Regions from separate parts of the Streptomyces sp. NPDC020379 genome, predicted to be linked through region 3. Evidence: riboswitches for the same ligand, from Rfam matches in the RefSeq annotation. Region 3 holds a riboswitch; each other region holds the start of a gene.
The links. Region 3 has a riboswitch for thiamine pyrophosphate ahead of ACH427_RS15030 (thiamine ABC transporter substrate binding subunit). Riboswitches for the same ligand answer to the same signal wherever they lie in the genome.
Positions count from the first base shown of each region.

Region 1 (3,245 bases), on a different contig from region 3:
CGTGCCGCGCCCGGTGACGATCCGGAAGCCCATGCCTTCCTCAAGGCCCTCGGTGCGGTGCTTGGAGCCGGAGATGACCAGCGCCTCATTGGGCTCCGCCACCCGCCACATCAGCTTGAACAGACCGATCACGACGGCGACGCCTACGACGACGACCCCCGCCACGATGCCGATGAGCATCGCTCATCCCCCCTTTGACGGCTCCTGGGTGCGGAGCCTTGTGATCGAAAGTGTGCTCCCGCGCAGGCCGGTGGTGAAGAGGACCGGGCGTCTTGGCGCTTTCTTGACGCCCGGCGCCCCGCGAACCCCCGCTCACCCCGGGTGAATCAGCCGTAGGCGGCCGCCACATAGACCGTGCGCGGCGGCTGATACTCCACGATCACCACCACCGTGCCCCGCTCCAGGCGCTCGCCCTCCTCCATCGCATACGCCAGGAACGCCTCGGCCCCGCCCCTGACCCGCACGATCACCTCGCCGACCAGCCCCGGGCCGACCGTCCCCGTCACCCTGCCCTGCTCCCCGACCACCGGCAGCTCCCCCCTCCCGCGATCACTTCGCCCGACGGCGCCTCCCGCCCCGGGACGCCCCCCGCGCCCTCGGACCGCTCTTCGCCCTCGTCTTCGTATTGTGCCGGTCGGCACTGACAACGAGCGCCGCCAGCGCGGTCGTCACCGGCACCGAGGCCACCAAGCCGATGCTGCCGACCAGCGTGCGCACGATCTCCTCCGCGACGATCTCGCTCGTCGCGACCCGCCCGATCCCGCTGTCCGCGATCGAGAACAGCAGCATCAGCGGCAGCGACGCGCCCGCGTACGCCATCACCAGCGTATTGACCACCGACGCGATGTGGTCCCGCCCGATGCGCATCCCCGAGCCGTAGAGCTTGCGCCAACTCGCGGCCGGATCCGCCTCCTTCAGCTCCCACACCGCCGACGTCTGCGTCACCGTGACGTCGTCGAGCACGCCCAGGGAGCCGATGATGATCCCGGCGAGCAGCAGGCCGCGGATCTCGATCTCCGGATAGAGGCCGTGCACCAGGCCGGTCTGGTCGTCGGTGTCGCCCGTCAGGTGCGCCCACTGCGTGAACAGCGCGCCGAGCAGCCCGATGAGCATCAGCGACGTGAGCGTGCCGACGACCGCCACGGACGTCCGCGCGTTGAGGCCATGACACATATAGAGCGCGATCAGCATGATCGCGCTGCCGCCGACCACGGCCACCAGCAGTGGGTCCGAACCGTGCAGGATCGCCGGGAGGATGAACAGCGTCAGCACCCCGAAGCTGACCACCAGGGCGACCAGCGCGAAGACCCCGCGCAGCCGGCCGACCACCACGACGGCCAGCGCGAACAGCCCGGCGAGCAGCGCCATGGGCAGCGTCCGGTCCACGTCGGTGACCGCGTACTGGAGGTTCTTGGGCGCCTTCGGCGCGTACGCCAGGACGACCTCCTGGCCCACCGTGTAGTGCCGTGAGGCGCTCGGCTGCACGAGTTCGGTGAAGGTGCGGCCCTTGTCCGGGCCCGAGGTGACCTCGATCTCCGACTTCTCGCACGGCCCCTGCGCCGCCGGCGGGCCGCCGCCGGGCTGCGGGGACTGCTGTTGCGGCGTGGCACCCGCCTTCGCGCAGTCGATCTCCTCGATCTTCACCACCCGGCCCGACCGCGTCTGCTGGTCGAGGCCGAGCCCGGAGTGCTTGTGCGGGGGCGCTCCGCCCGGCCACATCACGACCAGCCCCGCGAGCACCGCGACGGCGAAGGGGATGAGCACGGCCGCGATCACCTTGCGCAGGTGCGCGGAGACGGGCGTGGGCGGGCCGTGGCTGTGCGAGTGGCCGTGGGAGTGCCCATGGGATCTGGGTCCGGGGAGATCGGTCGGGGTCTGCGGTTCCGTGGGGGTCACGCCTCGCATCATCGCAACCCCCTCTGGTCCTCCGTACGGGGGAAGCGCTAGCGTGGTGGCACCTTTGCAATCGCGGGAGCTCGGAGCACCGGGCTGAGAGGGCGCTGAACCTCCGTACGGCTGGCACGTACGGGAATCGCTGCGTCGACCGCCGAACCTGTTACCGGGTAATGCCGGCGTAGGGAGTTCTGGTCTCATGACCTCGCAGGATGCGCGCACGTCCGAAACCGGTCCCATCGGCTGGCACAAGGACTACGTGACCGGCTCGCGGCCGGACCTCAGGGTTCCGGTGCGGCGGGTGCATCTCACCAACGGGCAGGACGTACGGCTGTACGACACCTCCGGCCCGTACACCGACCCGGCCGTCGAGACGGACGTCCGCCGTGGCCTCCGGCCGCTGCGGGAGAGCTGGATCATCGGCCGCGGTGACACCGAGGAGTACGCGGGGCGACCGATGCGCCCCGAGGACGACGGCCTCAAGCACACCTCTCCGCGCGGGGGGCTCAAGAACCTCGACGCGGTCTTCCCCGGCCGCCCGCGCCAGCCCCGCCGGGGCCGTTCCGGCGCCGCGGTGACCCAGCTCGCGTACGCCCGGCGCGGTGAGATCACCGAGGAGATGGAGTACGTGGCCCTCCGGGAGAACGTCTCCCCGGAGACCGTCCGCGAGGAGATCGCGGCCGGCCGGGCCGTGCTCCCCGCCAATGTGAACCACCCGGAGATCGAGCCGATGATCATCGGCAAGAAGTTCCTGGTCAAGGTGAACGCCAACATCGGCAATTCCGCCGTCACCTCCTCGATCGAGGAGGAGGTCGAGAAGATGACCTGGGCGACCCGCTGGGGCGCCGACACGGTCATGGACCTCTCGACCGGCCGCAACATCCACACCACCCGCGAGTGGGTGCTGCGCAACTCCCCCGTGCCGATCGGCACCGTGCCGCTCTACCAGGCCCTGGAGAAGGTCGACGGCAAGGCCGAGGAGCTCACCTGGGAGATCTACAAGGACACGGTCATCGAGCAGGCCGAGCAGGGCGTGGACTACATGACCGTCCACGCGGGCGTGCTGCTGCGCTACGTCCCGCTGACGGCGCGCCGCAAGACCGGCATCGTCTCGCGCGGCGGCTCGATCATGGCCGCCTGGTGCCTGGCGCACCACAAGGAGTCGTTCCTCTACGAGAACTTCGAGGAGCTCTGCGAGATCCTCGCCTCGTACGACGTGACGTACTCCCTCGGCGACGGCCTGCGCCCCGGCTCCATCGCGGACGCCAACGACGAGGCGCAGTTCGCCGAGCTGCGGACGCTGGGCGAGCTCAACACGATCGCCAAGCGGCACCACGTGCAGACGATGATCG
Region 1 is NZ_JBIRVR010000015.1:138,460-141,704, reverse strand. It holds gene ACH427_RS20730 (SPFH domain-containing protein) at 1-180, opposite strand, end outside; gene ACH427_RS20725 (hypothetical protein) at 327-527, opposite strand; gene ACH427_RS20720 (YibE/F family protein) at 550-1,905, opposite strand; TPP riboswitch at 1,959-2,099, shown strand; gene thiC (phosphomethylpyrimidine synthase ThiC) at 2,093-3,245, shown strand, end outside.
Region 1: another riboswitch for thiamine pyrophosphate. It lies ahead of thiC (phosphomethylpyrimidine synthase ThiC); the one in region 3 lies ahead of ACH427_RS15030 (thiamine ABC transporter substrate binding subunit).

Region 2 (3,245 bases), on a different contig from region 3:
CGGACACGCGTCACCTCGACATCGAGCATTTCCGCGATGTCGGGGAGGTTGAGCCAGGCGGGGACGAGAGCATCGATCTTTGCGTCAATCTCGGTCACGGGACAAGCCTGCCATCTGGGACTGACAGTCGGTAGCCAGGTTGACCCGACCTTGCCGGCGGCGCGTCGTGCGGACCCCCGGCCGGGCCCGCCCGGCCCGCGCCGTCAGCAGGTCCTCACACCTCCGCGGCCTTCAGCTGGACCGAGGCGTCCGCCGCCCGCGCCCGGTCGAGGACCGCGCCGCGCTCGATGAGCTTGCGGCCCTGGGCCAGGTCGCGCGGCCGGCCGACGGCCAGCAGGGCGACGAGGACCTCGCCGCGCACCCAGCACACCGTCCAGGCCGCGCCCGTCGGGTCGCCGCGCCAGATGAGCTCGTCGCCCTCGACGTGGTGGCCCGCGTACTGCACGAACCTCCCGAACTGCTCGGACCAGAAATACGGCACCGGGTCGTAGACCGGCCCCTCGGCCGTACCGTGCACGATGTTCCCGGCGACGGTGCGCGGGCCCTGGAGGGCGTTGTCCCAGTGGTGGACCAGCAGCCGCTCGCCGTAGCGGGCGGACGGGAAGGACGCGCAGTCGCCGACCGCGTAGACATCGGGCACGGAGGTGCGCAGCCGGTCGTCGGTGAGCACCGAGCGGTCGGCGGCCAGCTCGACGCCCGACCCCTCCAGCCACTCCGTCGCCGGGCGGGCGCCGATGCCCACGAGCACCGCGTCCGCGGGCAGCCGGGTGCCGTCGGCCAGCACCACGGCGCCGGGCTCCACGGCGGCCACGCGCGCGCCGGTGAGCAGGCGGGCGCCGCTGTCGGCGTACCAGGCGACCATGTGGGCGGCGACCTCGGCGGGCAGGGCGCCGGCCAGCGGCCGGTCCGCGGCCTCGACGACCGTCACCCGGCAGCCCGCCTCGCGCGCGGCGGTGGCGAACTCGGCGCCGATCCACCCGGCGCCGACCGCCACGACGTCGCGCTGCCCGGCGAGCACCGGGCGCAGCCGCTCCGCGTCGTCCAGGGTGCGCAGCAGGTGCACGCCCGGCATGCCCGCGCTGCCGGGGAGTTCGACGGGCCGCGCGCCGGTCGCGATGATCAGCACGTCGTACGGGACGGGACCCTCGGAGGTCTCCAGCAGGTGCTCGCCGGCGCGCAGCCGGGTGGCCTCCCGGCCGAGTTCGAGGTCTATGCCGAGGGAGGCGAAGTCCACCTCGAAGGCGGACCCCTCGGCCTTGCCCAGCAGCACCGCCTTGGAGAGCGGTGGCCTGTCGTACGGCCGGTGGGGCTCGGCGCCCAGCAGGGTGATCGTGCCGGTCCAGCCCTGCTCGCGCAGGGCGACGGCGGTCTGCACCCCGGCCATTCCGGCGCCGACGATGACAGCGCGCCGGTCACTCGTGGTCTGCGGTTCCATCCGGTGCTCGCTCACCCGATCAACTGTAGGGCGGCGGCCGGTCCCGGCCGGAGCACCGCGTAGCGAGACCTCTGACACAACGTCATGGTGTTTGACGCGCCCCGCTGCCGCGCATGCCCCCTCCGGCGCCCCCGTCCGGCCTTCCGGACGGTTCGCGGCCCGTACTAGGGTGGCCGCTGTACAAGCACTCGCGGGAGCCCGGACGGACCGGGCTGAGAGGGAGGCTGGCCGGCCTCCGACCGTACGAACCTGATCCGGGTCATGCCGGCGAAGGGAGGGGCTGGACGCCCATGCACGCGTCTTCAACAGCGTCACCGGGGACGTACGACGTCCTCGTGATCGGCGGCGGTGTCATCGGTCTGGTCACGGCGTGGCGTGCCGCGCAGCGGGGCCTGCGCACCGCCGTCGCGGATCCCGCGCCGGGCGGTGGCGCGGCCCAGGTGGCGGCCGGGATGCTGGCCGCGGTGACCGAGCTGCACTACGGCGAGCAGGAGCTGCTCGCGCTCAATGTGGCGTCCGCGCGGCGCTACCCGGCTTTCACGGCGGAGCTGGAGGAGGCGAGCGGCCAGGACACCGGCTACCGCGCCTGCGGGACCCTCGCCGTCGCCCTCGACGCCGACGACCGGGCCCATCTGCGGGAACTGCACGCCCTTCAGCAGCGGTGCGGGCTGGACGCCCAGTGGCTGTCGGGGCGTGAGTGCCGCCGGCTGGAGCCGATGCTCGCGCCGGGCGTGCGCGGCGGCGTGCGCGTGGACGGCGACCACCAGACCGACCCCCGGCGGCTCGCCGGGGCCCTGCTGACGGCCTGCGGACGGGCGGGGGTCGCCTTCCACCGCACGGAGGCCGTACGGCTGCTGCTCTCCGGCGACCGGGCCACCGGCGCCGAGCTCGCCGACGGCACCCGCGTACGGGCCGGCCGGACCGTGCTCGCGGCGGGCAGCCGCAGCGGCGCCCTCGCGGACGTCCCCCCGCACGTCCTGCCGCCGGTGCGCCCGGTCAAGGGCCAGATCCTGCGGCTGCGCGTGCCCGGCGCGTACGCGCCCTTCCTGTCCCGGACCGTGCGGGCGGTCGTGCGCGGCGGCCACGTCTATCTGGTGCCGCGCGAGAACGGCGAGCTGGTCGTCGGCGCGACCACCGAGGAGCTCGGCTGGGACACCACCGTCACCGCGGGCGGCGTCTACGAACTGCTGCGCGACGCCCATGAGCTGGTCCCCGGCATCACCGAGCTGCCCCTGGTGGAGACCCGCGCCGGGCTGCGCCCCGGCTCGCCCGACAACGCCCCGCTGCTGGGCCCCACCGCCCTGCCCGGCCTGCTCGCCGCCACCGGCCACTACCGCAACGGCGTGCTCCTCACCCCCCTGACCGGCGATGTGATGGCCGAGGCGCTGACCACCGGACGGCTGCCGGACGAGGCCCGCCCGTTCTCTCCTCTCCGCTTCTCGAACGCGCTCCAGGAGCTGCCCGTATGAACCCCATGGACCCCACCGACAGCCCCGAGGCCCACGTCGGCATCAGCGTCAACGGCGAGAGCCGCTCGGTGCCCCGGGGCCTGACCCTCGACGGCCTGGTGGCCTCCTTGACCACCGCCCACAGCGGGGTCGCGGCCGCCCTCAACGAAGCCGTCGTACCCCGCGGCCAGTGGCCCGGCACCACGCTCGGCGAGGGTGACCGCGTCGAGGTCCTCACCGCAGTGCAGGGAGGCTGATCAGCCCAGATGGCAGACGATCTGCTCACCATCGCCGGCACCACCTTCACGTCCCGCCTGATCATGGGCACGGGCGGCGCGCCCAGCCTGGACGTCCTGGAGCGC
Region 2 is NZ_JBIRVR010000001.1:278,688-281,932, forward strand. It holds gene ACH427_RS01290 (Rv2175c family DNA-binding protein) at 1-98, opposite strand, end outside; gene ACH427_RS01295 (NAD(P)/FAD-dependent oxidoreductase) at 215-1,435, opposite strand; TPP riboswitch at 1,616-1,728, shown strand; gene thiO (glycine oxidase ThiO) at 1,726-2,904, shown strand; gene thiS (sulfur carrier protein ThiS) at 2,901-3,140, shown strand; gene ACH427_RS01310 (thiazole synthase) at 3,150-3,245, shown strand, end outside.
Region 2: another riboswitch for thiamine pyrophosphate. It lies ahead of thiO (glycine oxidase ThiO); the one in region 3 lies ahead of ACH427_RS15030 (thiamine ABC transporter substrate binding subunit).

Region 3 (3,245 bases):
GCGCCGCGAGGCGGTTGCCGCGATCGGCGAGAAGCCGTTCCGCGCGAAGCAGCTGTCGCAGCACTACTTCGCCCGGTATGCGCACGACCCCGCGGCATGGACCGACATCCCCGCCGCCTCCCGCGAGAAGCTCGCGGCCGAGCTGCTGCCCGAGCTGATGAGTGTCGTCCGGCACATCTCGTGCGACGACGACACCACCCGCAAGACCCTCTGGCGGCTGCACGACGGCAAGCTGGTCGAGTCGGTGCTGATGCGCTATCCCGACCGGGTCACCATGTGCATCAGCTCCCAGGCCGGCTGCGGGATGAACTGCCCGTTCTGTGCCACGGGCCAGGCCGGTCTCGACCGCAATCTGTCGGCCGCCGAGATCGTGCACCAGATCGTGGACGGCATGCGCGCGCTGCGCGACGGTGAGGTGCCCGGCGGGCCCGCGCGCCTGTCCAACATCGTCTTCATGGGCATGGGCGAGCCGCTCGCCAACTACAAGCGGGTCGTCGGCGCCATCCGCCGGCTCACCGACCCCGAGCCCGACGGCCTCGGCCTCTCCCAGCGCGGCATCACCGTCTCCACCGTCGGCCTGGTCCCCGCGATGCACCGCTTCGCCGACGAGGGCTTCAAGTGCCGCCTCGCGGTCTCGCTGCACGCGCCCGACGACGAGCTGCGCGACACCCTGGTGCCGGTCAACACCCGCTGGAAGGTCCGCGAGGTCCTCGACGCCGCCTGGGAGTACGCGGAGAAGTCGGGCCGCCGCATCTCCATCGAGTACGCCCTGATCCGCGACATCAACGACCAGGCGTGGCGCGGTGACCTGCTCGGCCGGCTCCTCAAGGGCAAGCGCGTGCACGTCAACCTCATCCCGCTCAACCCCACCCCGGGCTCGAAGTGGACGGCCTCCCGGCCGGAGGACGAGCGGGCGTTCGTCCAGGCGATCGCCGCGCACGGCGTGCCGGTGACCGTCCGCGACACCCGCGGCCAGGAGATCGACGGCGCCTGCGGGCAGCTGGCGGCGGCCGAGCGCTGAGCGCGGCCCCCGGAGCGGCACTGATACGGTGCCTTCGCGCCTTCGAGCGCACAAACGAACGCACAAATGAACAATCCGACAGGGGAGCGCGAGAGCGCTGAGAGTGCGGCACGGGCCGCAGACCCTCGGACCTGATCCGGGTCATACCGGCGTAGGGAGTCAGACGCACCATGAACACCAACCTCCGGCGTGCCCTCGGCGCGGCGGCCGCCGTCGCGCTCGGCCTGCCCGCGCTGGCCGCCTGCGGCTCGGGCGGCTCCGGCGGGACCGACGGCGGCAAGACCGTCACCCTGGTCTCGCACGACTCGTTCCAGATCTCGGACAGCGTGCTCAAGGACTTCGAGAAGCAGAGCGGCTACACCGTCAGGACGGTCAAGAGCGGTGACGCCGGAGCGGCCGTCAACCAGGCGATCCTCTCCGCCAGGCACCCCCAGGGCGACGTCTTCTTCGGCGTCGACAACACCCTCCTGTCGCGCGCCCTGGACAAGGACCTCTTCACGCCGTACGAGGCCAAGGGCCTGGACCGCGTCCCCAAGGATCTCCAGCTCGACGCCGCGCGGCACCGGGTCACCCCGATCGACACCGGCGACATCTGCGTCAACTACGACCGCGCGTATTTCGCCGGCCACAAGCTGGCCCCGCCGCAGTCCTTCGACGACCTGATCAAGCCGGAGTACAAGAACCTCCTGGTCACGGAGAACTCCGCCACGTCCTCGCCCGGCCTGGCCTTCCAGCTCGCCAGCATCGCGAAGTACGGCGACGCCGGCTGGCAGGACTACTGGAAGAAGCTCAAGGCCAACGGCGTCGAGGTGGTCGACGGCTGGGAGCAGGCGTACAACCAGCGCTTCTCCGGCTCCGCCGCGGGCCGGAAGGCCAAGGGCGACAAGCCGCTGGTCGTCTCCTACGCCTCCAGTCCGCCCGCCGAGGTGATGGATGTGAAGCCGGAGCCGAAGGAGGCCCCGACCGGTGTCGCGACCGGCACGTGCTTCCGCCAGATCGAGTTCGCCGGACTGCTGTCCGGCGCGAAGAACACCGAGGGCGGCAAGGCGCTGGTCGACTTCCTGCTGAGCAAGAAGTTCCAGGAGGACATGCCGCTGACGATGTTCGTCAAGCCCGCCGCCGAGGACGCCGCGCTGCCGGAGCTGTTCACCAAGTACGGCGCGAAGGTCACCGACCCCGCGACGCTCGCTCCCGAGAAGATCGCCAAGAACCGCGAGCAGTGGGTCAAGGCATGGTCCTCGATCGTCCTGAAGTAGACGCCACGGGAAAGCCGTCCGAGGGCCCCAGGAGCGCCTCCGGGCGGTCCCGGCGGCCCTGGCGGCCGACGGCGGTGCGGCTCGGCCTGATGGCCGTGCCGCTCGCCTTCTTCGGGGTCTTCTTCGCCTACCCCGTCGCCGCGATCGTCTCCCGCGGTCTCAAGGACGGCGGGCACTGGCAGTTCGGCCGCATCGGCGAGGTCGTCACCGACCCCGCCATCGGCCACGTCCTGTGGTTCACGACCTGGCAGGCCCTCGCCTCCACCGCGCTGACCCTCGCCCTCGCGCTCCCCGGCGCGTACGTCTTCGCGCGCTTCGACTTCCCCGGCAAACAGCTGCTGCGGGCCGTGGTCACCGTTCCCTTCGTCCTGCCGACCGTCGTCGTCGGCTCGGCGTTCCTGGCGCTGCTCGGGCGCGGCGGGCTGCTGGACGAGCTGTGGGGCGTGCGCCTGGACACCACGGTGTGGGCCATCCTCCTCGCCCATGTCTTCTTCAACTACGCCGTTGTCGTACGGACCGTCGGCGGCCTCTGGGCGCAGCTCGACCCGCGCCAGGAGGAGGCGGCACGGGTGCTGGGAGCAGGCCGGTTCGCCGCCTGGCGGCGGGTGACGCTGCCCGCCCTGACGCCCGCCGTGGCCGCCGCGGCGCTGATGGTCTTCCTCTTCACCTTCACCTCCTTCGGCGTCGTGCAGATCCTGGGCGGCCCGCGCTACTCCACGCTGGAGGTGGAGATCTATCAGCAGACCGCGCAGCTGCTGGACCTGCCGACCGCGGCCGTGCTCACGCTCGTGCAGTTCGCCGCGGTGGCCGTGCTGCTCGTCGTGCACGGCCGGACCGTGCGCCGCAGGGAGTCCGCCCTGAGGCTCGTCGACGCCGCGCGCACCGCCCGCCGGCCGCGCGGCGCGGCGCAGTGGGCGCTGCTCGGCTCCGTGCTGGCCGTGATCGCGCTGCTGGTGCTGGTGCCGCTC
Region 3 is NZ_JBIRVR010000009.1:186,374-189,618, forward strand. It holds gene rlmN (23S rRNA (adenine(2503)-C(2))-methyltransferase RlmN) at 1-1,021, shown strand, start outside; TPP riboswitch at 1,092-1,196, shown strand; gene ACH427_RS15030 (thiamine ABC transporter substrate binding subunit) at 1,192-2,277, shown strand; gene ACH427_RS15035 (ABC transporter permease) at 2,367-3,245, shown strand, end outside.